DNA from 4 places in the Pantoea sp. F_5 genome. Region 1 is predicted to be linked to each of the others. Evidence: predicted binding sites of a transcription regulator. Region 1 holds the regulator's gene; each other region holds the start of a gene.
The links. The regulator PurR, encoded in region 1, represses purine synthesis genes. The targets are predictions, from matches to a motif close to CANGCAAACGTTTGCNTG.
Positions count from the first base shown of each region.

Region 2: the regulator PurR is predicted to act here: its motif matches at 4,459-4,476, upstream of F3I44_RS11140 (NCS2 family permease).
Region 3: the regulator PurR is predicted to act here: its motif matches at 939-956, upstream of F3I44_RS10045 (7-cyano-7-deazaguanine/7-aminomethyl-7-deazaguanine transporter).
Region 4: the regulator PurR is predicted to act here: its motif matches at 5,302-5,319, upstream of purE (5-(carboxyamino)imidazole ribonucleotide mutase).

Region 1 covers NZ_VWUO01000002.1:451,584-459,447, forward strand. The annotation lists gene F3I44_RS04620 (MATE family efflux transporter) at 1-772, opposite strand, end outside; gene F3I44_RS04625 (riboflavin synthase subunit alpha) at 975-1,634, shown strand; gene cfa (cyclopropane fatty acyl phospholipid synthase) at 2,036-3,184, opposite strand; gene punC (purine nucleoside transporter PunC) at 3,495-4,697, opposite strand; gene punR (DNA-binding transcriptional activator PunR) at 4,805-5,710, shown strand; gene purR (HTH-type transcriptional repressor PurR) at 5,707-6,732, opposite strand; gene F3I44_RS04655 (YnhF family membrane protein) at 7,014-7,103, shown strand; gene F3I44_RS04660 (C40 family peptidase) at 7,150-7,864, opposite strand, start outside.
Region 2 covers NZ_VWUO01000007.1:85,690-93,553, forward strand. The annotation lists gene F3I44_RS11105 (sugar ABC transporter ATP-binding protein) at 1-456, shown strand, start outside; gene F3I44_RS11110 (ribose ABC transporter permease) at 467-1,447, shown strand; gene F3I44_RS11115 (ABC transporter substrate-binding protein) at 1,537-2,475, shown strand; gene F3I44_RS11120 (D-lyxose/D-mannose family sugar isomerase) at 2,520-3,203, shown strand; gene F3I44_RS11125 (hypothetical protein) at 3,245-3,427, opposite strand; gene F3I44_RS11135 (response regulator) at 3,562-4,305, opposite strand; gene F3I44_RS11140 (NCS2 family permease) at 4,728-6,026, shown strand; gene F3I44_RS23715 (hypothetical protein) at 6,780-6,923, opposite strand; gene F3I44_RS11145 (AMP nucleosidase) at 7,352-7,864, opposite strand, start outside.
Region 3 covers NZ_VWUO01000006.1:118,354-126,217, reverse strand. The annotation lists gene F3I44_RS10045 (7-cyano-7-deazaguanine/7-aminomethyl-7-deazaguanine transporter) at 249-914, opposite strand; gene tusA (sulfurtransferase TusA) at 1,119-1,370, shown strand; gene F3I44_RS10035 (zinc/cadmium/mercury/lead-transporting ATPase) at 1,423-3,699, opposite strand; gene F3I44_RS10030 (lysoplasmalogenase) at 3,793-4,422, opposite strand; gene F3I44_RS10025 (DUF2500 domain-containing protein) at 4,560-4,916, shown strand; gene F3I44_RS10020 (DUF1145 family protein) at 4,941-5,213, opposite strand; gene rsmD (16S rRNA (guanine(966)-N(2))-methyltransferase) at 5,203-5,802, opposite strand; gene ftsY (signal recognition particle-docking protein FtsY) at 6,034-7,716, shown strand; gene ftsE (cell division ATP-binding protein FtsE) at 7,722-7,864, shown strand, end outside.
Region 4 covers NZ_VWUO01000018.1:518-8,381, reverse strand. The annotation lists gene tesA (multifunctional acyl-CoA thioesterase I/protease I/lysophospholipase L1) at 1-497, opposite strand, end outside; gene ybbA (putative ABC transporter ATP-binding protein YbbA) at 465-1,151, shown strand; gene ybbP (putative ABC transporter permease subunit YbbP) at 1,148-3,565, shown strand; gene purK (5-(carboxyamino)imidazole ribonucleotide synthase) at 3,650-4,714, opposite strand; gene purE (5-(carboxyamino)imidazole ribonucleotide mutase) at 4,711-5,217, opposite strand; gene lpxH (UDP-2,3-diacylglucosamine diphosphatase) at 5,348-6,064, opposite strand; gene ppiB (peptidylprolyl isomerase B) at 6,064-6,558, opposite strand; gene cysS (cysteine--tRNA ligase) at 6,771-7,864, shown strand, end outside.

The DNA of each region.
Region 1 (7,864 bases):
CGGCAAACAACGTGACTTCAAAGAACAGCGCAAGTGCCACCGGCAATCCCAGCGTCATAAGACGGCTCAGAATCGGACGCGAAGGCGGCGACCAGCGGCTCTCCATGCGGATATCACGCATGCTGCCCATCCGGCGCACCCAGAAGCGCATGCAGATAAACATCACCCAGTAGACCGATGCCGTTGCCACGCCGCAGCCGACACCGCCCAATGCGGGCATGCCGAAGTGACCGTAGATAAAGACATAGTTTAGCGGGATGTTAAACATCAGGCCCAGAAAGCCCAGCACCATGCCGGGTTTGGTTTTCGACAGCCCCTCGCACTGATTTCGCAGCACCTGAAAGAAGAGATAGCCTGGCGCGCCGAACAGCAGGGCGTGCAGATAGCCCTCGGCTTTACGCGCCAGCGCGGGATCGATGTCATGCATCGCCCGGATAAGATAACCGGCGTGCCACAGCAGCACCATAATCAGCAGTGAGACAAAAAAGGCGAGCCAGTAGCCCTGGCGGATCTGTTCGCCGATGCGTTCGCGGCGGCCTGAACCGTTGAGTTGCGCAACGGTGGGCGTCAATGCTAGCAGAAGACCATGACCAAACAGGATGGCCGGAAGCCAGACAGAGGTGCCGACAGCAACGGCGGCCATATCCGTGGCGCTGACTGCACCGGCCATAATGGTATCCACAAATCCCATTGCGGTTTGGGCCACCTGAGCAAGGATGACCGGAATCGCAAGGGCCAGCAATTGACGCGCTTCTGTTAAATACTTCTGCACGTTAACACCTGACTTATTAAATGAGTTAAAAGGGCAGAAAAGCCCGGGGAATAGCGCGAACCAGTGTAACCGTGGTAACAGAATTCGCCAATCTTTGTCACACAATGCGTTTTGCCACAGATTACAGAGGCGGCGTGGGCTGAATTCTATCAGCCGACCGGAGCTGTGATAAACTAGCGTAAACTTCGCAGAGGCAAAGACTATGTTTACCGGTATTGTGCAGGGCACCGCAGAAATCGTGTCCATTGAAGAAAAAGAACTGTTTCGTACCCACACTGTCCGACTGCCGGAAGAGCTCCTGCCGGGCCTGGCGCTGGGCGCATCCGTAGCCCATAACGGATGCTGTCTGACTGTAACGGCAATCGAAGGTGACCGCGTCAGTTTTGATTTAATTAAAGAGACATTGCGCGTGACTAACCTTGGCGATTTACGTCAGGGCGATGTGGTGAATATTGAGCGTGCAGCGAAATTCAGCGATGAAATAGGCGGTCATCTGATGTCAGGTCATATTATGACCACCGCTGAAATCTGCAAGATTATCCAGTCAGAACACAATCGCGAAGTCTGGTTTAAAATCCAGGATCCGATGCAGATGAAATATATTCTGCATAAAGGTTTTGTCGGTATTGACGGCATCAGCCTGACGGTAGGTGATGTGACGAAGACCAAGTTCTGCGTCTATCTGATTCCGGAAACGCTGGAGCGCACGACGCTGGGCGCGAAGACCTTTGGCGACCGGGTCAACATTGAGATCGATCCGCACACGCAGGCAATCGTAGAGACCGTTGAACGGGTGTTAGCTCAGCGCGATGCCGCGGCGGCGATGAGTGCGCTGACCGGCCAGCCTGCCTCCGAAAGTTAATAAAGGGCGTGTGAGCGCCTTTGAGAGTAGTGATAGGATCTGAACTGTTTGCTGTTTTACCGAGCCATCACAGGGTACAGGGTCAGATCGGAAAGACGCAAAATCCAGTCCATGACACGCTCGGCCCGCGCGATGACGCACCTCATTTCTGAGGTGCGCCCGTTGCCGGGCCAACGCGTTGCGTTGTTCAAAAACGCTCCCGGCGTTTTTAGTACGCACCTCATCCCTGAGGTGCGCCCGTTGCCGGGCCAACACGTTGCGTTGTTCAAAAACGCTCCCGGCGTTTTTGTCACAGACGCGGGACGCTTTCCTCTTCTGACCCAGTTCCCTGCTCGTTAAACTTATTCGTTGCTGTGAGATTCAATATGATTTGGCATTCGCAGCGTTTACATGACAGAGCACTACCGCGCCACCCGTAATCCTCCCTCAATACCGCGACTGAACACAATCTGCCACAGCTGAATATCACGCGCGCGGAAGGCACCGGCACAGGCATTAAGGTAATAGGAGAACATCCGCTTGAAGCGTTCGCCATAGTTATCGGCCAGCTCCGGCCAGGCCTGCAAAAAGCGCTCATGCCAGGCCATCAGCGTTTTGTCGTAATCGGCCCCGAAGTTATGCCAGTCTTCCAGAATAAAATGCGGCTCGCTGGCATCCGCTACGTGACGCACCGAAGGCAGGCAGCCGTTAGGGAAGATATATTTGTCAATCCAGGGATCGACACTCATATCGGTTTTAATCGCGCCAATGGTGTGAAGAAGGAAAATACCGTCAGGTTTTAAATTACGATCGACCACATCAAAATAGGTGGCGTAATTCTTCGGCCCGACATGCTCGAACATGCCTACTGAAACGATGCGATCAAACTGCTCATTCAGATCGCGATAATCCTGCAACAGAATCGTGACATCTAATCCGCTACAGCGCTGCTGCGCCAGTTTCTGTTGTTCGGCGGAAATCGTCACGCCATGCACTTTGACGCCGTAATGACGTGCGGCAAATTCCGCGAGTCCGCCCCAGCCACAGCCGATATCCAACAGCGACATTCCGGGTTCCAGCGCTAATTTACGGCAAATCATATCCAGCTTGGCTTCCTGCGCTGTTGCCAGGGTCGTGGCCTCTTTCCAGTAGCCACAGGAATATTGCATATAGGGGTCAAGCATCCGTGAAAAGAGATCGTTACCCAGGTCGTAATGCTCTTTACCGACAATCCAGGCCCGCTTTTTCGACTGCAGATTGGTTAAGCGGGCAGCGGCGATGCGCAGCGTATCTTTAAAGTGATGCGGGAGTTGCTGATCGAGTTTATGTTTAAGCACCTGATGGAAGAAAATATCCAGCCGGTCGCACTCCCACCACCCATCCATATAGCTCTCGCCGAGCCCAAGCGATCCTTCCTGTAGAACACGCTTAAAAAAGCCGGGATGATTAATATGAATATCCCAGGGACGTGAACCATTAATTTCAATATCCGCTTTTTCCAGCATTTCGTGGACGATGCGATACCAATGGTTTTCTTCAGGACTCACTGCTTCTGCATAAGATGAACTCATAGCTTTTCCACCACCTGTCCAATCTGAACCTGAACAAAGAGTAGTCAATTTCGTCAGGCATTGAGAAACGGTACGGATGACTCCGCACAACGGTTGACTGTGTGATACAGAGGACTGCAATAGCCTGCAGCAGGTCGGTCAGGGTAAGAATAACGCGCGCAAATACCGTCCCGGCAACAGGGTACCAATCAGATTATTACGTTATTATATTGTTGATTTATTACAGATTTGTTGACCCGAATGAGTATATGCTCACGCGGGTCAATATTCAATGACTTATTGTTAGGAGGCTAACGAAAAAGTCAGTGTATCAGTGATTATCCTGGCAGGCAGGTTGCGGAGAGGCAACAACAGTTTGTGCGCTTGCGGTACGCTGCAGAGCGTAACCGAGTAGCGCCAGCAGAATCGTTACCGTCATTATCAGCGTAGTGGTAAACAGCGCCTGGGTTAATCCGGCAGAGACTGCCAGGCTTGCAGCAAAGCAGAGTCCGAGTTGTAAGGTGTTCTGCAATGCGGCTGCTTTACCGGTGGCGTGCGGGAAGGGCGTCAGCGCACTGGAAACCACAATCGGATAAATTGCGCCGTTAGCCAGCGCCATCCCACAGAACGGCACCATCAGGCTCACCAGCATGCTGTTGCCTGACAGTGCTACGGCAAACAGCGCCAGAATGCTCAGGCTGTAAATGCCCAGCAGCCACGGTAACAGCTGAGCGCCATGAAAGCGGTTGAGCATGGCGCGACAGCCGAATCCGCCAATCAAAAAGGCGAGCGTCTGGGGCACATAACTCAGGCCGATATCGGCGGGCGAAAGGCCCAGATCCGCCAGAATGAACGGCGAGCCGGTCAGCCAGGCAAAAAAACTGGCAGAACAGGCGGAGTAGATCAGCACGTTGCCGCTGTAGACCCGGGATTTCAACAGAGTGAGGAAGCCGGGCTGTGCTCCTTTTTCACGTGCTTCCGGGCGTACTGTGGGCAAACGCAGCGTGGTCAGAATCAACGCCACCGCAATCAGCGTCAGCACCAGGAAAATCGAACGCCAGTGGAAATGGCCGATCAGCCAGGCACCCAGCAACGGGGCCAGCGCCGGGGAGAGCGCAACCAGCGGCATAATCGTTGCAAAGACTTTGTTGGCGCGCGCGGCGGGGTAGCGATCCACTACCAGCGCCTGCCAGCTCACGGCCGCAGCACAGACGCCTATCGCCTGCACAAAGCGCAGCGTCAGCATCAGAGCAATATCATTCACCCACAACATGCCCGCACAGCCGACGCCAAACATGGCCAGTCCGGCCAGCAGTACGGGTTTACGGCCGATGCGATCGGAAAGCGGTCCCCAGAAGAGCTGACCTACGGCGAAGCCCGCCAGGAACAGACTCATACTGGCGCTGATCAGACCAGGCGAGGTGTTAAATGTTTGCTGCATCGCACCAAAGGCGGGCAGATACATGTCAGTGGCTAAAAAGCCGAGCATGCTCAGCAGGGCAAGATAGGGCATAAATCCTTTATTCGACAGCATCTCATTCTCATTTTTGCAGGATAAACGCGGCAGAGTGTAAAAGGTGCGTTTGCCGCTGTGAAACGGTAATATTTGCCGGTTGCTGTTAAAATTTTTGAAGGCAGATTATGTGGTCAGAATATGCATTAGAGGTCGTTGACGCGGTTGCCCGCGGAGGCAGCTTCAGCGCAGCCGCGCAGGAGCTGCATCGGGTACCTTCTGCCATCAGCTATACAGTGCGTCAGCTGGAGAACTGGCTGGCGGTGCCGCTGTTCGAACGCCAGCATCGTGAAGTGGTGCTGACGCCTGCAGGGGAGCATTTTGTCCGGGAAGGGCGCAGCGTCATCAAAAAAATGCTTGCCACACGGCGGCAGTGTCAGCAGCTGGCCAACGGCTGGCGCGGGCAGCTCAGCATTGCTGTTGACCGTATTGCCAAACCTCAGCGTACCCGACAGCTGGCCAAAGATTTCTATCGCCACTTCCCCGATATGGAACTGATCATCAGCTACGAAGTGTTTAACGGTGTCTGGGATGCACTGGCCGATGGCCGGGTGGAAGTCGCAATTGGTGCCACGCAGGCGATTCCGGTGGGGGGACGGTTTGCGTTTCGTGATATGGGTACGCTCAACTGGCGCTGCGTGGTCGCGCCCGATCATCCTCTGACGCAGGCGAGCAAGATAGATGACGACACGCTGCGTAGCTGGCCGTCCCTGGTACTGGAAGATACATCACGCGCACTACCGCGTCGAATGACATGGACGCTGGATAACCAGCGCAGGCTGGTGGTGCCGGAGTGGCAAACCGGACTGGAGTGCGTGCAGGCGGGCTTGTGCGTGGCGATGGTGCCGGGTCATCTGGCAAGGCCACTGCTCGACACTGGCGAGCTGGTGGAGCTGACGCTGCCGGTGGCATTTCCGGACAGTCCCTGTTGCGTTAGCTGGGCAGAGGATCGCGCATCACCGGCGACAGGCTGGTTGCTCAGCTATCTGGGTGATGCGCGAACGCTTAATCAGGAGTGGTTAAGCGAGGATTAGCGGCGATAGTCGCGGAACGGACCATCAGCTACTGAACGCCGCTCAATCAACGTCGGATGGACCTCAATCGTTTGTGACACTTCGCGCTTACTGGTAATGCGGTCGAGCAGCATATCCAGCGCCTTCTCACCCAACTGGGCTTTAGGCTGATGCACCGTGGTCAGGGCAGGGGCGAAATAGCGTGCGTTGCGCACATTATCATAACCGATAACCGAAATATCCTGCGGCACGCGCAGACCCATTTCGTCGGCGGCGCAAATGGCCCCCATCGCCATGATGTCGCCGCCGCAGAACACGGCGGTCGGGCGCTGCTTTTGCGACAGGATCTGCTGCATCGCCTGATAGCCCGACTCCGGCTCAAAGTCACCCTGCACAATCCACTCCGCGCGTGGCTGAATACCCGCTTCTTCCAGCGCCTTCAGGAAGCCGGCATGACGTCCGCCGCCGGTGTTACGCTCCATCTGACCGGGAATCGCACCAATATCACGGTGTCCACGTTCAATCAGATAGCGTCCCGCCAGATAGCCACCCTGGAAAGCATTATCCAGGACCGTGTCGGTGAAGTCTGCGCGCGATTCGCCCCAGTCCATCACCACCATCGGGATATTGCGGTTCTCTTCCAGCATCTGCAGCAGATCGTCCGGATACTCAGAGCACATCACCAGCAGGCCATCGACGCGCTTCTGCGCCATCATGCTGAGGTAGGCGCGCTGTTTTTGCAGGTCGTTATGCGCATTCCCCAGAATCAGCGTATAACCTTTATCAAAACAGTGATTTTCAACCGCCTCAATAATTTCAGCGAAATAGGGCGCTTCGCTGGACGTGGCAAGCAGACCCAGCGTCCTGGTGTGGTTTACTTTCAGGCTGCGCGCGACAGCGCTCGGCGAGTAGTGCAATTCTTTAATTGCCTGCCAGACCGCCTCGCGCGTCTCTTCAGCGACAAAGCGGGTTTTATTGATGACGTGCGAAACGGTGGTCGTTGAGACGCCAGCGCGTTTCGCCACATCTTTAATTGTTGCCATGAAAATCGGACTCCATTGCTTACCTAACTCTATGATAAGCGTAATGTTAAACGTTTGCGTCTTCTCAGGGAATTTTCCGCAAAAATACGGTTTTTCTGGCCGGTAAACAGGCTGCTGGCGGAGAAAAAACGCCTGAAAAGATGCGCAAACGGAATCAGGGTTGCGCGCGTTGCGCAACAAAGGCGGGATTCTAACAAGGCTGAACGGATAAAACGAGATTTTTACCAGGTCATGTGGGAAAATGCCATATCCCTACAAAGTGTGTGACTAAGGAGCAGGTAATGAGTACTGATTTGAAACTGGCTTTGATGACTACTGTCGGCTGTCTGCTGATGATTGTGGCCTTTAGTTTTACTGCCATTCTGCACTAATAAAAAAGCCGGGATTATCCCGGCTTTTTTCGAACTGTAGTGCTGATCAGCGAATGTTTTTCGGCGTCATCACACGACGCGCACCAATATAGTGGCGCTGCCAGTAGTCTTCCCCTAATGCACTGATCTGAATATCTTTGCCGGTACGTGGCGACTGAATAAACTTGCCATTGCCCAGGTAAACGCCGACGTGATCCGCAGTACCGCGGCCGTTAATGCGGAAGAAGACCAGATCGCCTTTCTCCAGCGATTCACGCTTGATTGGCGCAGCGTCACGCAGGTGATACATCTCGTTAGCGGTACGCGGGATCTTGAACTTCACCAGATCTTTATAGGCATACCAGACCAGACCGCTGCAATCGAAACCAGTATGTGGTGAGGTGCCGCCCCACAGATAAGGTTTACCCAGCTGTCCCATCAGCTTAGTCATCGCGGTTTCGCGCGCTTTCTGGTAGCGCTGACGGTGAGATTTGCTCATTTTAATCGTGCCAGGTTCGCTGGTGGTGACCTCAGCGGTTTTCAGCAGGCGCTGATGACCATAGCGTTTTTTTTCTTTATTTTTGCTGATACGGGCGGTTTTAAGCGAGGTCTTCTTAGCTGGCGTCTGTTGAGCAGTGAGTTCGACTTTTTTCTGTTTTTTCGTTTTAAGTTTTTGAACAGGGCTGAGGCGAGTTTTTTTGGTCACCGTTTTTACCTGGCGACGCTTGCGGCGCTCATCGTCGCGCGCGCTCTTTTTTTCTGCTTTATGCGTACTCACGTTC
Region 2 (7,864 bases), on a different contig from region 1:
ATCGTCATGGCGACGCTGGAGCGCGACGCCAGCATGGGGCTGCTCAACCGCCGCAAAGGCCAGACCATCGCGACGGAGGCAATCGCCTCCCTTAATATTCGTGTACCGCACGCTCAGGTCCGGGCGGGCGGCCTGTCGGGCGGCAACCAGCAGAAGCTGCTGATCTCGCGCTGGGTGGCGATTGGCCCGCGCATCCTGATCCTTGATGAGCCGACGCGCGGTGTCGATGTCGGCGCGAAAAGTGAGATCTACCGCATGATGCAGGAGATGGCGCGGCAGGGCGTGGCGATTTTAATGATCTCCAGTGAACTGCCGGAAGTGGTCGGGATGAGCGACCGCGTTTACGTGATGCACGAAGGCACCATCGTCGGTGAGCTGGAGGGCAGCCACATCAGTCAGGAAAACATTATGACGCTGGCAACCGGTGCGCACAGCACGTCAGCAGGCGAAATCTGAGGAGATCACCATGACACAACTGGCCCGCACTAATGCGCCGACGCTGAAACGCGCCCTGATGGGCGACCTACTGCAAACGGTGGGTATCCTGCCGATTCTGATCCTGATCGTGGCGGTATTTGGCTTCGTTACGCCCAACTTTTTTACCGAAGCGAACCTGCTCAACATCACCCGTCAGGCGTCGATCAATATCGTGCTGGCGGCAGGCATGACCTTTGTCATTCTGACCGGCGGCATCGACCTGTCGGTGGGATCGATGCTGGGTACTACCGCAGTCGTGGCGCTGGTGGCGTCGCTGGATCCGATGCTCGCCTCCCTGACCATTCCGATGGCGCTGGGCGCAGGGCTGGTGATGGGGTTGTTCAACGGCATTCTGGTTGCGTGGGCCGGATTGCCGCCCTTTATTGTCACGCTAGGCACCTACACCGCGCTGCGTGGGGCGGCCTATCTGCTGGCAAACGGCACCACGGTGATTAACTCCGATATTAACTTTGAATGGATTGGTAACGGCTATCTCGGGCCGGTGCCGTGGCTGATTGTGATTGCTTTTGCGGTGATCGCCATCTGCTGGTTCATCCTGCGTCGCACCACGCTGGGCGTCCATATTTACGCGGTCGGCGGCAATATCCAGGCGGCACGTCTTACCGGCATCAAGGTTGGCGTGGTGCTGCTGTTTGTCTACGGCATGAGCGGCCTGTTGTCGGGGCTGGGCGGCTTGATGAGCGCCTCGCGGCTCTACAGTGCTAACGGCAACCTGGGCGTCGGCTATGAGCTGGATGCCATTGCGGCGGTGATCCTGGGCGGCACCAGCTTTGTCGGGGGTATCGGCACCATCACCGGTACCCTGATTGGCGCGCTGATTATCGCCACGCTAAACAACGGCATGACGCTGATGGGCGTCTCCTATTTCTGGCAACTGGTGATTAAGGGCGCAGTCATCATCATCGCGGTCCTGATCGACAAATACCGCACCCGTCATCATGTGAGCTGAGGTTCTGAAGGGCGGATGCGCCGTGTCGCCTCCGCCACCCAAAAAACGCCATTAAGTGGTTGGCACCTAAAAACAGCAGGAGAAGGTCTATGCGTTTTAATCCGATTGTAACCGGGCTGCTGGCGGCGACGCTGCTCAGCACTGGTCTGGCTCAGGCAAAAGAACTCAAATCTATTGGCGTCACGGTCGGCGATCTCGCTAATCCCTTCTTCGTGCAGATCACCAAAGGCGCAGAGATGAAGGCGCGTCAGCTGGCGGGCGATAAGGTCAACGTGACGCTGGTCTCCAGCGGCTACGATCTCGGTCAGCAGGTTGGCCAGATTGATAACTTTATTGCGGCCAAAGTCGACATGATTATCCTCAATGCCGCCGACTCCAAAGGCATCGCTCCAGCGGTGAAGCGGGCGCGTGACGCCGGTATCGTGGTAGTGGCGGTCGACGTGGCCGCCGATGGCGCGAATGCGACCATTACCTCCGATAACACCGAAGCGGGTGCGATGGCCTGTAAATATATTTCTGACCGCCTGAAGAATAAAGGCAACGTGGTTATCATCAACGGGCCGCCGGTTTCAGCCGTACAGAACCGTGTTGAAGGCTGCATGAACGAGCTGAAAACCCATCCGGAGATCAAGCTGCTCTCCTACAACCAGAACGCCAAAGGCAGTCGGGAAGGTGGACTGGAAGTGATGACCGGTCTGCTCTCCGCAAACCCGAAGATTGACGCCGTGTTTGCCATCAACGACCCCACTGCGATTGGCGCGGACTTAGCCGCGAAACAGGCGCAGCGCAGCGAATTCTTTATCGTGGGCGTCGATGGATCGCCGGACGGAGAAGAGGCGCTGAAGCGTAAAAACTCGCTGTTTGTCGCGACCCCGGCGCAGGACCCGCAGGTGATGGCGGCGAAGGCGGTGGAGATTGGCTACGACATCCTGCAGGGCAAACCGGCTCCGGATAAGCCAGTGCTGATCCCGGTGAAACTGATCGACCGCGATAATATCGGCAGTTATCAGGGCTGGACGGTGAAATAGGCTTTAATGCGGCACCCTCCGGGTGCTGCCCCCAGGAGGCCATCATGCAACGTTCAGAGGTTAACTATTACCTGCAACATACCCGCGAGTTTTTCCGGCAGCAGGATATGCATCTGCCGCCGTGGGCCGATTACAGCGTCAGCCAGTGGCGTGCTCAGGATCGCGACGTGATACAGGAGATTCTGGCGCTGCGGCTGGGCTGGGACCTCACCAGTTTTGGCGCGGCAGATTTTATGCAGACCGGCCTGACGCTGTTTACTCTCCGCAACGGCTCGCCGGGCGGTCAGCCCTGGCATAAACCCTACGCCGAGAAGATAATGCACGTGCGCGAAGGGCAGCTGACGCCGATGCACTATCATCCGCGCAAGATGGAAGACATCATTAATCGCGGCGGCGGCAACCTGATTGTCGAACTGCATAACCGCGACGGTGACGGACTGGCAGATTCGCCAGTGGTGGTGTCGCTGGACGGCCTGCGCCAGACCCATGCAGCCGGTTCACAACTGCGGCTCTCGCCGGGTGAAAGCGTGACGCTGGAGGCGGGCATCTGGCACAGTTTCTGGGGCGAAAACGGCTTCGGCGACGTGCTGGTGGGCGAGGTATCGATGCCCAACGATGATGAAAATGACAACGTGTTTCTGACGCCGCTGGGCCGTTTTAATCCGCTGAATGAGGATGAAGCGCCGCGCTGGTTGCTGTGTAATGACTATGCGAACGGCTTTCTGTGAAGCTTAGTGCAGGCCCGCCGCCATCACAGCGGCAGGTCGCATTAACCTCGCTCTCCGATCTGCTGTAATGTTTCAGTGCCGGTCAGCCTGAGTTTTCTGATGCTGCGGGCGGGCGGCTCACCGAACAGGCGCGCATATTCCCGCGTAAACTGCGTCAGACTTTCATAGCCCACATCGGCCGCGACATTGCCAGGCCGCACCGCCAGCGCTTCAGAGCGCCGCATTCGCGCATGCGCCGGAGCGCGTGGCTGACAAGATTCCGGCAATGGTTGAAAGCGGAGAGGCACAGGGGGAGCTTGTGCCGCGAGCGTATGGCGGAACGTATGATGCATAATACCCGGTCTGCTGAACCGGGCCTTCAGGCGATCTGGCTGGCGCGCGGCGCGGTTTCCGGTTTCATCACGTCAGCGGAAAAGACGTAACCCAGCCCGCGGATGGTGCGGATCAGGTCAGGCTGATGCGGGTTGGTTTCAATTTTACGGCGCAGTCGCATGATCAGCACGTCGATGGTGCGGTCAAACACATCGAGGCTTTCGCTGTGGGTAAGCTCCAGCAGCTGATCGCGGGTCAGTACTTTGCGGGCGTGGCGCACCAGCGCGCGCAGCAGACTATATTCTCCCTGGGTCAGCGGCACCAGTTCGCGCTGCGGATTGAACAGCTGGCAGCGGCCATCGTCCAGTTGCCAGCCGCCAAAACGCCAGCCTGCCTGCTCAGGATCGGCCTGTGCGATACGCCCGTTGCGGCGCAAAGCGGCACGGGCGCGGGCCACTACCACGCGGGGATTAAAGGGTTTGGCGATGTAATCATCTGCCCCCATCTCCAGACCCACCACCATCTCCGCTTCGGAACCCATACCGGTCAGCATAATCACCAGCACCTCGGGTCGCTGACGCTGGAGCTGCTGTAACACCAGCAGCCCGTTGGTATCGGGCAGCATCATATCCAGCATCACCAGTGAAATCTCCGGGTGTTCGCTGAGCATTGATAGTGCCTCGCGTCCCTGATGACAGCGGTAGACCGTTAACAGATGTTCACTTAACGCATCCTGCAGGACGTCGCAGACAGCAGGATCATCATCCACCACCAAAATCGCTGGCTTCATGGCGCGGCCTCAATGTTACGAAAGAGTTAATTCTGGAGTCTACACAGGCCTGAAAAGGTTGCTGAGGCAGCGTGCTGAAACGTGACCAGCTTCGCCTGTGAGAGTATGGAAGCGTGCGCTGGCGCAGAGTTTTTAGGGGTTACTGATTTGCCGCAGGAAAACGATTGCGCAGGATCGGTGCATTGCACCATAATCGCGCCTCGATTTGGTTAGGAATCTTCTTAGGCGAGTCCTGCGCTGCCAGGTAATCGATTGCGTCGGCAAATGGCATGGCAATTGCTTTGGGCAGTGGGTAACGCAGGGATTTCAGGTGGTTCTGGCACGCAGGTATGCAGCGGCCGGTATCCATATCCCGGAAACAGAATAATCAGCATACAAACCCCTTTGGCAAGAGAGACGGCTGTCTCCTGTATCGAGAGATGATGATGTTAGAAAAACTATTCAAACTCAAAGCGCATAACACCACGGTTCGTACCGAGATTATCGCCGGGATCACTACCTTCCTGGCGATGGCTTATATTCTGTTTGTGAACCCGAGCATTCTGGGCGCAACCGGCATGGACAAGGGCGCGGTGTTTGTCGCCACCTGTCTGGCGGCGGCGATTGGCTGTGTGCTGATGGGGCTGATCGCCAACTACCCGATCGCGCTGGCACCTGGCATGGGACTGAACGCCTTTTTCACCTACACCGTGGTGCTGCACATGGGCTACACGTGGCAGGTTGCGCTGGGCGCGGTGTTTCTCTCGGCGGTGATTTTCTTCGCGATGTCCCTGTTTAAAATCCGTGAGTGGATTATTGCCAGTATCCCACTGCCGCTGCGCGCCGGGATTGGAGCAGGTATCGGGCTGTTCCTGGCGATTATTGCGCTGGAAGAGGCGGGCATCGTGGTCGATAACCCGGCGACGCTGGTGGGCATTGGCGATCTGACCAAGCCGGGTCCGCTGCTGGCGATGCTCGGCTTTGTGGTGATCGTGGTGCTGGAAGCGCGTCGCGTGACCGGTGCGGTGCTGATCGGCATTCTGCTGGTGACCTTTATCTCGATGGGCATCGGTCTGTCGCCGTTCGCGGGCGTCTTCTCTGCGCCGCCGTCCATCGCACCGACGTTCCTGCAACTGGACATCGCCGGGGCATTTAACGTCGGCCTGATCAGCGTGATTTTTGCCTTCCTGTTTGTTGATGTGTTTGATAACACCGGCACGCTGCTGGGCGTGACGAAACGTGCCGGTCTGGCGGATGAGCAGGGTAACGTGCCGAAGATGGGCCGTGCGCTGATTGCCGACAGTGCCGCTGCGCTGTTTGGTTCACTGCTGGGGACCTCGACCACCACCAGTTATGTGGAATCGGCGGCGGGCGTGAGTGCCGGTGGCCGTACCGGACTGACCGCGATTGTGGTGGGTGTGCTGTTCCTGCTGGCGCTGTTCTTCTCGCCGCTGGCCTCCAGCGTGCCGGTTTACGCTACTGCACCTGCACTGCTGTTTGTAGCGGTATTAATGGCATCGGGCCTGGCAGATATTGACTGGAAAGATATCACCACGGCCGCGCCGGTTACCGTGACCGCGCTGACCATGCCGCTGACCTATTCCATCGCTAACGGCATCGCGTTTGGTTTTATTACCTGGACGCTGGTAAAGCTGTTGAGTGGTCGCGCCAAAGAGGTGAATGCGGCGCTGGTAATTCTGTCGATTCTGTTTGTGATTAAGCTTGGGTGGTTGAGTGCTTAATTTACCGCGTTGCGGTTAAGGAACGTTTAGCAGCGGGCAGAGGCTGAGAAGGGATCGCTTTGCAGCGGGCTAACATTGAGAAGGTTACGCCCGCCAGGCGAGGGGGAGTTTCAGGTTGCCTGTGCAGGCGGACGCGTCAAGGGGCGGACGCCCGCCCCTTAACAATCCCTGCGGGTAGCGGCCCGCCAGGCCTTTAGTTCGCTGCGCGAAAGGGCGCTGAGAGAGTTTCTGTTCGTCTGGAGAGGTGGGCATGCTTAGCAGCGGGCTGGCTCTGAGCAGGTTACGCCCGCCAGGCGAGGGGGAGTTTCAGGTTGCCGGTGCAGGCGGACGCGTCAAGGGGCGGACGCCCGGCCCTTAACAATCCCTGCGGGTAGCGGCCCGCCAGGCCTTTAGTTCGCTGCGCGAAAGGGCGCTGAGAGAGTTTCTGTTCGTCTGGAGAGGTGGGCATGCTTAGCAGCGGGCATGCTCTGAGCAGGTTACGCCCGCCAGGCGATGGGGAGTTTCAGGTTGCCTGTGCAGGCGGACGCGTCAAGGGGCGGACGCCCGCCCCTTAACAATCCCGGCGTCCGGCAGCCTGCGCGCCCCGCTTCGCGGGGTGCCTTCGTCACGCCCTGCGGCCAGCGGACCGTCCGGACGCGCCATCCCTGGCGCGAACCGTCCTTTCGCCGACGTCCTGTCGGCTCATCCTTGCCTCCGGTTGTTCCTCAGCGCTCCGGATGCCTCTGACAACCCCCCGCCTGTGATTTCTTTGTGTTAACTGTGGTGTTGTGTTGTCTGCTGTCCTGTAAAGCCAAAGCCAAAGCCAAAGCCAAAGCCAAAGCCAAAGCCAAAGCCAAAGCCAAAGCCAAAGCCAAAGCCAAAGCCAATCCCGGAAACGTAAAGCGATAAAGTACCCAAAACAAAAAGAAGAGATAACAGCGAGGGGTGGGGAGGCCGTCAGAACCGCTGAGCGGATGAGGGATTTCAGGACGAGCGACAGGGATGTCGCGAAGAGGCGGGTTCGCGCCAGGGATGGCGCGTCCCGCTGGTCCGTAAGAAATCCGGAAGAAGCGAAGGGACCGCGAAGCGGCGGTGAAGCAGGCCGGAGCCGGGGGTCAAGGGGCGCGGCGACTGGCGCCCCTTGTCGGTCGCCTGCAGAGGCGAGTCTGAAACTGCCCAACTGATCAGGCGAACGAAACCCCTCTCATAGCCTGTTCGCGCAGCGAACAATCCCCGGCATCAACTCTGCTGCCAGCCCGTTCGCGCAGCGAACAATTCCCAGCATCAGCTCTGCTGCCAGCCCGTTCGCGCAGCGAACAACCCTCCCCGAGCCAGCGGCGATACATCTACCGGAAAGGCGGCTCATTAAACGTCCGCAGCTTACGCGAATGCAGCTTATCACCCTCAGCGCGCAGCAGCTCAACCGCGTGAATGCCAATCTGCAGATGCTCTGAAATCGCCCCCTCATAGAAGCGGTTCGCCTGACCCGGCAGCTTGATTTCGCCGTGCAGCGGTTTGTCGGAAACGCACAGCAGCGTGCCGTACGGCACCCGGAAACGATAGCCCTGCGCGGCAATGGTGGCGCTCTCCATATCGACCGCTACCGCGCGGCTCAGGTTAAAGCGCAGGGCCGACGCGGAGTAGCGCAACTCCCAGTTGCGATCGTCGGTGGTCACCACGGTGCCGGTACGCAGGCGCTGCTTCACCTCTTCACCTGGCATGCCGCTCACCGACTTGGTGGCGTCATACAGTGCGCGCTGCACTTCGGCAATGCTTGGCACCGGGATGTCTGGCGGAAGCACGCTATCGAGTACGTGATCGTCACGCAGATAAGCGTGGGCCAGCACATAGTCGCCGAT
Region 3 (7,864 bases), on a different contig from region 1:
TTAGTTTCCAGTCAGGCATTAATACAACAGGAATCAGGTTGCAAACGCAACCTGATGATTGTCAGAAGATCTTAGCGGAAAATAGTGGAAACCGTATGGGCTATTAGAGCCTGGCCAATCAGACTATTTTATTTGTCATTCTGAACATGGGCAGTGCTCACAATCCTCACGTACTACGTGTACGCTCCGGTTGTTCCGCGCTGTCCGTGTCCAGACTGCCTGCAACAATAACGCCTGATAAACCAGGCTCAGCCGAAATTGACCTGGCGGGTGGTCTGGCGTTCAGCCAGACGTTTCAGCGCGGCATTGAGCAGTACGCCGTAGGCGGGCAGGAAGAAGACCATGCAGATCAGCACTTTGAAGCTGTAATCTACCAGGGCAATCTCGACCCAGTGCTGCGCCATAAACGCATCGGGACTTTTATAGAAGGCGATAAAGAAGAAGGCCAGCGTATCGCTGATATTCCCCAGGAACATGGCACAGCCGGGTGCTATCCACCACTGAGGCAGACGACGCAGACGGTTGAAGACATGAACGTCGAGGATCTGACCCAGCGCATAAGCCATAAAGCTGGCGCAGGCGATACGGGCAACAAACAGGTTCATCACTTCCAGTGCCTGCCAGCCCTGCCATTCCCCCTGATAGAACAGCGCCGAGACACCGTAAGAGATAAACAGCGCCGGGATCATCACGACCAGAATAATGCGTCGGGCCAGCGGTGCGCCAAAAATACGCACGGTGAGATCGGTCGCCAGGAAAATAAACGGGAAGCTGAACGCACCCCAGGTGGTGTGGAAGCCAAAGACGGAGATTGGCAACTGGACCAGGTAGTTACTGGAGGTGATCACCAGCAGGTGAAACAGCGATAACCAGAAAAGCGCATGCATGCGCTGCCGTGAAGAAAATGCGAGCATATTCAACCTTTTTAATGTTGGGGTGAGGGAACCCATTGCGGGACGCCGTTCGGGCAGCGCCTGGCAGTTTTATGAGCAAAAAGCGGCGGCATATTACCGCGTTGTGCTTTTTATGCAATGGTTAATTTTACCGCAATCGTTATCGCCTTGCTTCACCGCCAGCACGCGCTAGAATGAGCGCCCCTTACCTGAACCGAGTTGATTATGAGCGATGCCTTTTCCTCTGCCGACCATCAGCTGGACGCCCGTGGCCTGCGTTGCCCGGAACCGGTGATGATGGTGCGCAAAACCGTACGCAGCCTGCAGGATGGCGAGACGTTACTGATCATCGCCGATGATCCGGCAACGACCCGCGATATTCCCGGCTTCTGCCGCTTTATGGAGCATGGCCTGCTGGCGCAGCAGACCGACACGCTGCCCTATCAGTTTCTGATCCGCAAAGGTATGGCCGGTTAACAGCCGCCGTTCCGGCCGCCGTTAACCGCACTCTTCAGACAGAGCCTCTTACTCAGGCGCGACGCCGCAGTAACCGCAGCGCGTTGGCGGTGACCAGCGCGGTCGCACCGGAATCTGCCAGCACCGCCAGCCAGAGTCCGGTCAGACCCAGCAGGGTGGTGACCAGGAAAATCGCCTTCAGCCCCAGCGCAATGCCGATATTCTGGCGGATGATGCGCCGCGTACGACGCGCCAGCGCAATCATTGGTGCCAGATTGCTGAGCTGATTACGCGTCAGGGCTGCATCGGCCGCTTCCAGCGCGACATCGGTGCCGCTACCCATCGCAATGCCCAGCGTCGCCGCTTTCATCGCCGGCGCGTCGTTAATACCATCTCCGACCATCGCCAGCGGCTGCTGCTGACTCAGTTCACGAATCGCCGCGACTTTATCGGCAGGAAGCAGACTGGCGCGATAATCAATATCCAGCTGGCGGGCAATCGTTGCTGCGGCGCGCGGGTTATCGCCGGTCAGCATCAGGCTCTCAATACCCAGCTTTTTCAGCGCCCTTAACGCCTCCACGGCATCGTCACGCAGCTGATCGCGCAGGGCCAGCGCACCGAGCGCCTCACCATCGCGTATTAATACCACCAGCGTTTCACCTTCAGCTTCCTGCTGCGCAATCTGCGCGCTTTGCTCCGGCGTCAGACCGGGCGCATGGCCTGGCGTCAGTAGCTGAATCTGCTGGCCTGAGACCTGCGCACAGATGCCGCGTCCCGCCTGCACCTGCTGATCCTGCGCGTCAGGAATCACCAGGTTACGTGCCTGTGCGGCCGACACGATAGCGCTGGCTAGCGGATGGGTCGCACCCTGTTCCGCCGCAGCGCTTAACGCCAGCATCTCTGACTCGCTGGCTGGGCCAAACCGCAGGATCTGCGTCAGCTGCGGCTTACCCAGCGTCAGCGTGCCGGTTTTATCAAAGGCCATCCTGCGCAGCGAACTCAGGCGTTCCAGCGCCGCACCACCTTTAATCAGCGCCCCCTGACGCGCTGCCGCAGCCAGCCCGGAGGTAATGGCGGCTGGCACAGAGATCACCAGCGCACAGGGGCAGCCAATCAGCAGCAGGGTCAGACCTTTGTAGATCCACGGCTGCCAGTCGCCTGCGAAGAGCAGGGGCGGCACGACCATCACCAGTAGCGACAGCAGCATCACCAGCGGCGTGTAGATGCGGCTGAACTGGTCGATAAAGCGTTCAACCGGCGCACGGTGCGTTTCCGCTTCCTCAATCAGCTGCAGGATACGGTCAATCGCGCTTTCCCCCGGTTTCGATACCACCTCCAGCGTTACCAGCCGGTCAACGCTGGTGGCACCGGCCATGATTTTTTCACCGCTGGCGCGGGTGACCGGCAGTGACTCACCGGTCAGCGCGCTCTCATCGAAACTGGCGAGCGGGCTGATTAAACGGCCATCGACTGGCAAACGGCTGCCCGCCGCGACTTCAATCACATCACCCGGTTGCAGCGCCGCCAGTGGCACCTCACTGCGTTTGCCCTGTTCCAGGCGAATCGCCGATTCAGGCCGCAACGCCATCAGGCTGGTGACGCCGCTGCGTGCCCTGGAGGCAGCATAGCTTTCCAGCTGTTCACCCAGTTGAAACAGCACCAGCACCATGGCGGCTTCGGCATGTGCGCCAATGATTAGCGCGCCTGCCGACGCCAGCGTCATTAATGTCTCAATGGTAAAAGGCGATCCGCTGCGCAGACGCTGCCAGGCACCGCGCGCGACCGGGACCAGGCCGACCAGGGTGGTCAGTACAAACAGCCGATCGCCCCAGGCGGGTGCGAAGTGGCTGAGTACGCTGCTGGCGAGCACCAGCAGCGCCAGTAACATTAGTATCCGGTTCTGCTGCCCGCGCGAGCTTGCGGACGGCGTCTCCGAGGGTGTAACAAGCTGGAAACCGGCTTTTTTTACCGCCTGTTCAACGGCGCTTTGTACATCGTTATCAGCCTTAACCACCAGCTTCTCGCTGCTGAACAGCACACGGGCGTCGGTTATGCCGCTTATCTGGCGCACGGCGGTTTCAATGGTGCGGGCGCAACCCGGACAATCCATGCCGCTGACCTGCCAGCTAAAGTGACAGGAACCTCGCCGGTCGCTTTCCTCAGCAGTGTCGGCCTCATTGCCAGGGCTGCTGTTGCCGTCACAGCAGCAGCCTGCCGTATCCGCCGTCACGGGCGTAGCAGCATGAATAGAAAGAGAGAGTGGACGGGCCTGACGAACCTGGCACAGCGGTTTTGCTGCGGCGTGGCTGGCACGCGGTTTGCCGCAGCCACAGGCGTGATGTTGATGCATATGACCTCCGGAGTGTAAGAGTCGCGGGATGAGCAACGCTGCCCATCCCTTATCCTACACTCTGGAGTGAACTCCAGAGTCAAGACTAATTTCTCAGACGACCCACAGTGAACGCACGATCATAAAGTGACCGGCAAAGTAGCAGGCGGCCACAATCGCGCTGTCAGCACTGAAGCGACGACGATAGTGCGAGATAAACCAGACCGCGTTGGCCAGCAGCAGCAGACCGGCACCGACCATGATAGAGAAGCTGTAATCGGTCGGGCGGAAGAAGTACTGCTCGGTCGCTATCCAGGTCATCACGACCGTCATGCCAATAAAGGTGCAGACAGGCCAGCGCAGATCCTCCAGTCGGCTCCAGATGATGCCAACCAGGGCGGCACCGATGATGAGCAGCGTCAGCGGAATCGGCCAGAAGAAGGTCATGGTCATACTGGCGGCGAAGCAGAGCGTATAGAGCAGGTGCGACAGGAAGAACGCCCCGACGGCATAGAGCATCTGCTGACGCGGCAGCAGCGTTAACGCATCACCGACCAGCGTCGCAACCAGACCGGCCAGAATCAGATAGTCCGTGGTTTGCAGAACCGGAGCCTGCCAGGCGAGTCCGACCAGCAGCAGCAGCGTGACGGGCTTAAACAGCCAGCGCTGCCATTGTGGGCCGCGATAGGTGGCATCGACATAGAGCCAGCCGGAGAAAAGTACAGCGAGGAAAGACCAGAGCATTGTTTCTCCCTTTTTTACTCAAAATGGTGAAAGATCCCAAAATATCACTTCCAGTTTAGGTTAAGCCTCTGAGATGTGACAATCAGGCAACTCTGGTTGTATGCTTTGCCGCCTGATTTAACAGGCATGAGAGCGCTATGAGCAAACCACCGTTAATCTTTATCATCGTTCTGGCGATTATCGCTGTGCTGGCGAGTCGTCAGTTCATTAAGCAACGGCGTGAGGCTGCGGTGAATGACGCTTCCCCCACGCGTGCTCTGCAGGCTGAGGTCAAAACCAAACGTGAATTTCCTTCTCCCAATCGCCGTTCACGGCAGCGTGAAGTCATCGCCGGGGAAGAGATGCGGTATGAGGTGTTGTTTCATCCGCTGAACGGTGACAGCGACATTAAAGTGCAGCTTAAAGAGGGGGAGTATCATCAGCTGGATAAAGGCGCGAGAGGGGAGCTGAAGATGCAGGGCACGCGCTTTATCAGCTTCACGCCCATGCAGTAAGGCGGGCATTGCGCCCGCCCGACACTACTTTTTACGTGGGAAGTTTTTCTTCTGCCAGGCAACCAGTTCAAACACGCCAAACAGAAACACTTTCGCCTGAGTCACGCGGTCAATAGGCGGTGCATCTTTGGTCTGCGTCGTGCGCAGTAATACCAGTTGCAGACCATGCATCAGGATCATGAAGATCAGTGCAACGTTGATAAAATAAGTCAGTGGCTTCGGGTAGGGATGGACCAGATTAGCCAGTAAAAATCCCCACACGCATAGCATCAACAGACGCCCTAAATTAAGTAACATCCTGCGTCTCCTGTTGACGTTGATACAAACGATAAGCCACTTGTCCGGCTATTTTCTCGCGATAAAGATCCCACTCAGGCGGCACCGGTGGTGCGCCATTTTCCACTTCACTTTCGACGTAAATCAGCGCCTGATCGGCCAGCCAGTTATTCTGCTCCAGCAGCTGTAGCGTCTGCTCCAGCAATCCCTGACGAAACGGGGGATCAATAAACACCACATCAAAGGGTGTACCCGCCTGTGCCAGCCAGTTTAGCGTATTGGTCTGAACCACGGTGCCATTCGTGGCGCGCAGCGTCTGCAGATTTTTTGTTAACTGCTGTGCCACCGGACGTTCCAGTTCCAGTAGCGTCGCCGATCCCGCGTAACGCGACAGCGCTTCCAGTCCTAATGCGCCGCTACCGGCAAAGCAATCAAGGCAGCGCGCCTCTGGCAGCACCGGGGCCAGCCAGTTAAACAGCGTCTCGCGAACCCGATCGGTGGTCGGGCGCAGTCCGGCGCTGTCCGGCACCGGCAATTTGCGTCCGCGCCACTGACCGCCAATGATGCGAATCTGCCCGGCACCGCCTGTACTGCGGGGGTTTTTATTCATCTTGCTCACAACTCGTCATAATTTGTTGCGTAGTTTAACGGGCGAATCGGTGAGAAGAAACGTTAAAAAAGGGTGCTGTGGTGAGCTGGCTGGAAAGTGTTAGACTACTGAGTTGCTGAAGTCATGCATTATTCTGCGGTTTACGCCGGTCTGGCGCTGACCAATTTCATTGATTTACCCCTGGAAACCACGCGCGACCGGGACAAAGCCATCGAGGAGTGTCGTCACACAATGGCAAAAGAGAAAAAACGTGGCTTTTTTTCCTGGCTGGGATTTGGCAAAGAGGAAGAGAAACAACCTGCAGCGGAGGAGCAGACATCCGAGGTCGCTGAACCCGCACAGCAGACAGAACAGGAAGCCCCGGCATTAAGCCAGGCTGAAGCACAAGCGGAAGAGACTGTCGTCATCACCGAAACGGTGGCCGGACAGCAGCGTGAGGCGGAAGTCACTGCGGCAGCGCCGCATGAGTCAGCACCTGCCGTGCTGGATGAGGCTGAGCCGATTGAGGCCGACCCTGAAGCGTTACTGGAGGTTGCCGCACCTGAACATGACGCGACGCCGGTCATTGACGCCGACGATGTGGTCACGCCGATCGCTGACGCGGAACCCGCAGACGCGCCGTTAAGTGAAGAGGAACTGACGGCACTGGCGCTCGGTGACGCAGAGATCGTTGACGTTCCGCACAGCGAAACCGATGCACCGTTAAGCGAAGAGGAGCTGACGGCGCTGGCGCTGGGCGATGCAGAGATCGTCGAAACCCCGCACAGTGAAGCATCGTCAAGCGGCGAAGTGCTTACGCCACAGGTACGGGATGACGCAGCGATCGCTGAAACGCAGGATAGCGAAGCAGACGCGCCGCTGACTGAGGAAGAACTGACCGCACTGGCACTGGATGACGCTGAAGCAGAATCGGCAGACACAGTATCCGACACCGTCAGCGATCTGCCGCTGGCCGCCGCGCCGCTCATCGTGCAGGAGCAGGAGCGTCCCGGCAAAGAGGGTTTCTTTGCCCGCCTGAAGCGCAGCCTGGTCAAAACCCGTCAGAACCTCGGTTCCGGTTTTGTCAGCCTGTTCCGTGGCAAAAAGATTGATGATGACCTGTTTGACGAGCTGGAAGAGCAGTTGCTGATTGCTGATGTGGGCGTGGATACCACACGCCGCATCATCACCAACCTGACCCAGCAGGCAAACCGCAAGCAGTTACGTGACGCGGAAGCGCTCTATGGCCTGTTGAAAGCAGAGATGGCATCGATTCTGGCGAAAGTGGATGCGCCACTGGATGTCTCAGGTAAAACGCCGTTTGTCATCCTGATGGTGGGCGTCAATGGCGTGGGTAAAACCACCACCATCGGTAAGCTGGCACGCCAGTATCAGGCCGAGGGCAAGTCCGTGATGTTAGCGGCCGGTGATACCTTCCGCGCCGCGGCGGTTGAGCAGCTGCAGGTGTGGGGCCAGCGTAATAATATTCCGGTGATTGCGCAGCACACCGGCGCAGATTCCGCTTCGGTGATCTTCGATGCCATTCAGGCCGCGAAGTCGCGTGGCGTTGACGTGCTGATTGCGGATACTGCTGGTCGTCTGCAGAACAAATCGCACCTGATGGAAGAGCTGAAAAAAATCACCCGCGTGATGAAAAAGCTGGACGATTCCGCGCCTCACGAAGTGATGCTGACGCTGGATGCCAGCACCGGACAGAATGCGGTCAGCCAGGCCCGACTGTTTAATGAAGCCGTCGGCCTGACCGGTATTGCGCTCACCAAGCTGGATGGCACCGCCAAAGGCGGCGTGATCTTCTCGGTGGCCGACCAGTTCGGTATTCCGATTCGCTACATCGGCGTTGGTGAAGGCATTGAAGATTTACGGCCGTTTAAGGCGGAAGATTTTATTGAGGCACTGTTTGCCCGAGAGGACTAATTAGGATGATTCGCTTTGAAGAGGTCAGTAAGGCATATCTCGGCGGACGTCAGGCGCTGCAGGGGGTAGATTTTCATCTGCGTCCCGGCGAAATGGCGTTTCTGACCGGCCACTCCGGTGCCGGTAAAAGTACCTTGCTGAAGCTGAT
Region 4 (7,864 bases), on a different contig from region 1:
AAGGGCACCAGAGGAATATCATGCTGCTGTGCCAGGCCAGGATAGATGCCGCTGAACGCCTCGGTGTAGCGGCGGCCATAGTTGGCGGGCAGGCGGATCTGCATCAGCAGCGGCTTTGCATTGGCGGCTTTGATATCGTCGATCACTTTACTCAGATTCTGCGCGATAGCGTCAGGCGGAAAACCGCGCAGACCATCGTTACCGCCCAGTTCGATTAACACCCATTGCGGCTGATGCTGTTTTAATAGCGCAGGCAGACGCGCCAGTCCCTGTGCGGCAGTATCGCCGCTGATGCTGGCGTTGACCACTTTCGGTTTCTGCTGCCACTGCTTATCGAGCAGGCTGGGCCAGGCGGCGGTGGCAGACATCCGATAACCTGCACTCAGGCTGTCGCCCAGCACCATCAGGGTATCTGCAGCAGCAAGACGCGACACCATCAGAAGAATCAATAACAGGAAGGGATAATGCCAGCGGAAAACATTGTTGAAGTTCATCATCTTACTAAGTCCGTCGGTCAGGGAGAGCATCAGTTAACCATCCTTACCGGAGTTGAGTTGGTTGTCAAACCAGCCGAGACCATTGCGCTGATTGGCGAGTCCGGCTCCGGCAAGTCAACCCTGCTGGGAATCCTGGCCGGGCTGGACGATGGCAGCAGCGGCGAAGTTCATCTGCTGGGGCAGCCGCTGCACCAGATGAACGAAGAGCAGCGTGCGGCCCTGCGTGCCCGGCAGGTCGGCTTTGTGTTTCAGTCATTCATGCTGGTGCCGACCCTGAATGCGCTGGAGAATGTCCAGCTGCCATCACTCCTGCGCGGCGACAGCGACCGCCAGAGCCGCGAACAGGCACGGGAACTTTTGTCGCTGCTCGGGCTGGGTGAACGTCTGCATCATCTGCCCGCTCAGCTGTCAGGCGGCGAACAGCAGCGTGTCGCGCTGGCCCGCGCCTTCAGTGGTCGTCCGGGTCTGCTGTTTGCCGATGAGCCAACCGGCAACCTTGACCGCAAAACCGGTGATCGCATCGCCGATTTGCTCTTTTCCCTTAATCGCGACTTCGCCACCACGCTGATTCTGGTGACGCATGACGAGCAACTGGCGGCGCGCTGCGATCGTCGTCTGCGGCTGCGCGACGGAAAATTGTGGGAGGAGCAATGATCTGGCGCTGGTTCTGGCGCGAGTGGCGTTCGCCCTCGCTGCTGATTGTCTGGCTGGCCCTGACGCTGGCGGTGGCCTGCGTGCTGGCGCTGGGATCAATCAGCGATCGCATGGAAAAAGGGCTGAATCAGCAGAGCCGTGATTTTATGGCCGGTGACCGCACGTTGCGCAGCACTGATGCTGCGCCCGAAGCCTGGCTGGAAAAGGCGCGGGAAACCGGCCTGACGGTCAGCCGTCAGCTCACCTTCATGACCATGACCTTTGCGGATCAGTCACCGCAGCTCGCCTCCGTCAAAGCGGTAGATGACCGCTACCCGATGTTTGGCACGCTGCAGACGCAGCCGCCGGGGCTGAGACCGCAGGCAGGCACCGCGCTGGCGGCACCGCGCCTGATGGCGCTGCTGAACCTGAATGTGGGCGATACGCTGGAAGTCGGCGATACCCAGCTGCGCATCAGCGGGGAGGTCATTCAGGAGCCGGATGGCGGCTTTAACCCCTTTGAGATGGCACCACGTCTGCTGATCAATCTGGCGGATGCTGGCAAAACCGGTGCGATTCAGCCGGGCAGCCGTATTACCTGGCGCTATAAATTCTCCGGTAATTCTGAGCAACTGGCCCGCTATGACCGCTGGATTGAACCGCAACTGAAAGCGGACCAGCGCTGGATCAGCGTGGAGAACTCGGAAGATGCGCTGGGCCGTTCGATGCAGCGCGCGCAGCAGTTCCTGCTGCTCTCGGCCTTACTGACGCTGATGCTGGCAATTGCGGCCGTGGCGGTCGCCATGAGTCATTATTGCCGCAGCCGCTACGATCTGGTTGCGGTGCTGAAAACCCTGGGCGCGACGCAGGGCGCGTTGCAGCGTTTGATCATCGGTCAGTGGCTGGCGGTGTTGCTGCTGGCGGCGATTGCCGGAGGCGTTGTGGGGCAGGGCGTGGAAGCGATCCTGATGGCGATGCTGAAACCCGTATTGCCCGCCAGCTTACCGGCGGCCAGCGTCTGGCCGTGGATCTGGGCAGTGGGATCGCTGTTTGTGATTTCGCTGCTGGTGGGGCTGCGTCCCTATCGTCTGCTGCTGGCAACCCAGCCGCTGCGCGTACTGCGGCGCGATGCAGTGGCAAATCTCTGGCCACTGAAATTTTATATTCCGGTAATGATCGCGGTGGTCGTCACGCTGTTAGCGCTGCTGGTCGGTGGCAGTAAAATGCTCTGGGCGCTGCTGGCGGGTGTGGTGGTGCTGGCAGCATTACTGGCGTTACTCGGCTGGGGAACCCTGTTGCTGCTGCGTCGGCTGGTGGTGCGTAATCTGGCGCTGCGACTGGCGATCAACCGGCTACTGCGCCAGCCCGGTATGACGCTGAGCCAGCTCGCGGCCTTTTCCCTGTCGTTTATGCTGCTGGCGCTGCTGCTGGTGATGCGTGGCGATCTGCTGGATCGCTGGCAGCAGCAGTTACCGGCAGACAGCCCGAACTTCTTCCTGCTCAACATGACGGCGGATCAGGTGCCGCAGGTGCGCGATTTCCTGCAAGCGCACCAGATTAAGCCCGAAACTTTCTATCCGATTGCGCGGGTGCGGCTTAGCGAACTCAACGGTAAACCGGCCGATCCGAAACTGGATAATGCCCTTAACCGCGAGCTTAACCTGACAGAGCTGGCGGACCGCCCGGATCACAACCCGCTGGTAGCTGGCAGCTGGCCGCCGAAGGCCGGTGAAGTGTCGATGGAGGTGGAACTGGCGGAGCGTCTGGGGCTGAAGCTCGGCGATACCCTGACGTTCGACGGCGATACGCAGACGTTCAGCGCCCGTATTACCAGCCTGCGTAAAGTGGACTGGGAAAGTCTGAAGCCGAACTTCTTCTTTATCTTCCCGCCGGGCGCGCTCGACAGCCAGCCCCAGACCTGGCTCACCAGCTTCCGCATGGAGGCCAATCCTGCTCTGCTGGCGCAGCTGAACCGCGCCTTTCCCACGCTGAGTCTGCTGGATATCGGCAGCATTATGCGGCAGATCGGTCAGGTACTGACGCAGGTCAGCCAGGCGCTGGAGATCATGGTGGTGCTGGTCACGGCCTGCGGTGTGTTGCTGCTGCTGGCGCAGATTCAGGTCGGGATGCGCCAGCGCCGGCAGGAGTTGGTGGTCTATCGCACGCTGGGTGCCGGTAAACGCCTGCTGCGCACCACGCTGTGGTGCGAGTTTGCGCTGCTCGGCGTGGTTTCAGGTGTGGCGGCGGCCATAGGCGCGGAGGCGGCGCTGTGGGGATTACAGACGAAGATTTTCGACTTCCCCTGGCAGCCGGACTGGACATTGTGGCTGGCGTTGCCGTTGTGTGGCGCGCTGCTGCTGTCGCTGTGCGGCGGCTGGCTGGGGATCCGGTTACTGAAAGGAAAGGCGCTGTTCAGGAAGTTTGATGCGGCGTAAAGCAGGGCTGAAATAAGGCGGCACCAGGCCGCCTTTGACCTTCATTCAGACCGCACCCGTAATCCGCAAGCGGGTTACGGGAAACTACAGCTTTTCAACGGCCCAGGCGATGCCGCTGGCGTACTCTTCCGGTAGCTGAGGGACCAGCGCATTCAGCGTCGCTTTCAGCCGCTCTGCATCGCTGTCGGTCAGATTGAGGTGACCCACCTTACGACCCGGACGCACCTCTTTGTCATACCAGTGCAGATGCACCAGCGGCTGTTGCAGCCAGCTGAGATTCACGGCAGTGCCGATCAGATTGACCATCACCGACGGCGCAAACACCACCGGCTGCGGCAATGCCAGCCCAAGAATGGCGCGCAGATGCAGCTCAAACTGGCTGATCGACGCACCGTTCTGCGTCCAGTGACCACTGTTGTGCACACGCGGTGCTAATTCATTGATCAGCAACCCGGCAGGCGTCACGAAACACTCCATCGCCATCACGCCCACGTAATTCAACACCTGCATGATCGCGCTCAGCATCGTTTCGGCCTGCTGCTGCTGTGCCGGATCCGCCTGCGGCAGTGCCACGCTGGTGCGCAGAATGCCGTCCTGATGCAGGTTATGCGTCAGCGGATAGAACACGACGTTGCCATCGTGACCGCGCGCGCCGACCAGTGACACTTCCCCGGAAAAGTTGATGCCCTGCTCAACGATACATTCGCCATAGCACGCATCCGGCAGCTGGTGCGTTTCATCAGCACGCAGACGCCACTGACCCCGTCCGTCATACCCCCCCGTGCGGCTTTTCACAATTGCCAGCTCGCCCAGTGAATCAAACACCGCTGGCCATTCGCTCTTGTCCGCCAGCCACTGCCACGGCGCGGTGGCCAGTCCCAGCTGATCCAGCAGCTGTTTCTGCGTCAGGCGATCGGCCAGACGTGGGAAAATATCACGATTAACAAAAGCCGGATGGCTCGCCAGTTCCCGCGTCAGCGCCGTTTCCGGCCAGCGCTCGATTTCGGCGGTGATCACGCTGTCGGCGATAGGAAGCGCGGCAGGGTCGGCGTCCAGACCCACCGGATAGACCGCAATACCCAGCGGTTCACCCGCCTGACGCAGCATACGACCTAACTGGCCGTTGCCCAGTATGCAGACCGGCTTCATGCATCCACCCGCGGATCGGGATGGTTCAGCACCTCATCGGTCTGACTCTGACGCCAGGTATTCAGACGTGACGCCAGCGCGCTGTCATGCAGCGCCAGAATCTGCGCGGCCAGCAGGGCGGCATTAGCTGCACCCGCTTTACCAATTGCCAGCGTACCGACCGGAATACCGCGCGGCATCTGCACAATCGAATAGAGGCTATCGACACCGCTCAGTGCCGCACTCTGCACCGGCACACCCAGCACCGGCACCAGGGTTTTTGCTGCCAGCATTCCCGGCAGATGCGCCGCGCCACCTGCGCCAGCAATAATCACCTGATAACCGTTGTCCGCTGCCGTTTCGGCGAAGCTGAACAGTTTATCCGGGGTGCGGTGCGCAGAGACCACTTCAACATGAAAAGGGACGTCCAGGCTGGTGAGGATTTCAGCGGCGAACTGCATGGTGGCCCAGTCACTTCTGGAACCCATAACAATGGCGATGCGGGCCGGGGCGTTGGATGACATGCGGTCAACTCCTGTGAATAAACAAACAGACCTGGCCGGGCGGACAGGTTTTGAAGGGCACCGAGAATAGCATGACAAAGACGCAAGGAAAACGGTTGCGTCGGCCGGATGTCGTGGATTTAACCGGCGATCAGAAGTCGAAATCGATAAGCTGAATGCCGCTGGCGTCGAGCTGAATCATCGAGCCACGGCTGTGCCAGGCACCCAGCACCGCGCGTTGCGCCGTTTCACCCTGCAGGCTCAGCGTATGGATTGCCGGGCGGTGGGTGTGGCCGTGGATCAACAACGGCACCTGCTGGCGCAGCATCGCGGCGGCCACAGCATCCTGATTCACATCCATAATGGTCTGAGATTTGTGCTGGTTAGCCTGTTTGCTGTCGGCGCGCATCCGGGCGGCAATGCGTTTACGTATCCATAGTGGCAGCGCCAGGAAGAGTCGCTGGATCCACGGATTGTGCACTTTGGCGCGAAAACGCAGATAACCGGCGTCATCGGTACAGAGCGTATCGCCGTGCATGATCAGCAGTCGATGGCCATACAGCGTCAGCACCTGTTCTTCGGGCAGCAGCGTCATCCCGCTGGCGCGCGCAAAGCGTCGGCCCACCAGGAAGTCGCGATTGCCGTGAATAAAGTAAACCGGAACCGGCAGGGCGCGCAGGGCGCTGGCAATCTGCTGATGCAGTGGATTGGGATCGTCGTCACCAATCCAGGCTTCAAACAGATCGCCGAGGATATAGAGCGCGTCGCAGTGGGGCGCTTCGCGCTGTAAAAAATGCAGAAAACCGGCGGTAATCGCCGGTTCTTCCTGACACAGATGGAGATCTGCGATAAACAGCGTGCGGGACATTACTCGCTGACGGTCACTTTCTGGATAACGACGTCATCTTTTGGCACATCCTGGTGCATGCCGCTGCGGCCGGTAGAAACGGCTTTGATCTTCTCGACCACGTCCATGCCTTCAACCACTTCTGCGAATACACAGTAGCCCCAGCCCTGAACGCTTTCGTCACGGAAGTTCAGGAAGTCGTTGTCAGCCACGTTGATGAAAAACTGCGCGGTAGCAGAGTGAGGCGCAGAGGTACGTGCCATTGCCAGCGTACCTTTGGTGTTCTTCAGACCGTTATTCGCTTCGTTCTGGATTTCATCTTTGGTTGCTTTCTGCTTCATGCCCGGCTCGAAGCCGCCGCCCTGAATCATAAAGCCGTTGATGACGCGGTGGAAAATGGTGTTGTCGTAAAAACCTTCACGGCAGTAATCCAGGAAGTTCTGTACGGTTGCCGGCGCTTTATCATCGAAAGTTTTGATTACGATATCGCCATGGTTCGTCTGGAAAGTTACCATTTTTGTTGTCCTGTAAAGGTTGTGATCAGTTGCCGGGATCGCGCTGTTAACTGGCGTACCCCTTTTAGTCGACCGTTCTTATATCATAATTTCCAATGACGCGTCAGCAGCACGGCGCAGTTGGCTTGCTTTGCGTCGCGCGAGCGATAAAAATACGGCACAATGTCTGGATACTTAAAAAAGCCAACCACACGCGAAAACGGAACCGTTCAATGCTTAAGATTTATAACACCCTGAGTCGACAGAAAGAGGAATTCAAACCCATTCATGCCGGTAAAATCGGGATGTATGTTTGCGGCATCACGGTGTATGACCTCTGTCACATTGGTCATGGGCGGACGTTCGTGGCGTTTGACGTGGTGGCGCGCTATCTGCGTTACCTCGGTTATCAGCTTAACTATGTACGTAACATCACCGATATTGATGACAAAATCATCAAACGCGCCAATGAAAACGGCGAGAGCATCGAAACGCTGACCAACCGTATGATTGGCGAGATGCACAACGACTTCGCTGCGCTGGGCATTCTGCCACCTGACGAGGAACCGCGCGCCACCCGCCACATCGCAGAAATCATCGAGCTGGTGGAAACGCTGATCGCTCGCGGTCATGCCTATGTGGCAGACAACGGTGACGTAATGTTTGATGTGCTGAGCGACACCGATTATGGCGCGCTGTCGCGTCAGGATCTGGAGCAGCTGCAGGCGGGCGCACGCGTTGAAGTCGCCGACGTGAAGCGCAATCCCATGGACTTCGTGCTGTGGAAGATGTCCAAAGCGGATGAGCCCGCCTGGTCATCACCGTGGGGCAACGGCCGTCCTGGCTGGCACATCGAGTGCTCGGCGATGAACTGCAAACAGCTGGGCACCCATTTCGATATCCACGGCGGTGGTTCAGACCTGATGTTCCCGCACCATGAAAACGAAATCGCCCAGTCGAGCTGCGCTCATGACGGTCCGTACGTTAACTACTGGATGCACTCCGGCATGGTGATGGTAGACCGCGAAAAGATGTCGAAATCGCTCGGCAACTTCTTCACCGTGCGAGACGTGCTGCAACATTATGATGCGGAGACCGTGCGTTACTTCCTGATGTCCGGTCACTATCGCAGCCAGCTTAACTACGGCGAAGATAATCTGAATCAGGCGCGTGCGGCGCTGGAACGTCTCTATACCGCGCTGCGTCACACCGACAGCAGCGTGCCAGCGCACGGCGGCGAAGCGTTTGAAGCGCGTTTCCGCAGTGCGATGGATGATGATTTCAACACCCCGGAAGCCTATTCAGTGCTGTTCGATATGGCGCGTGA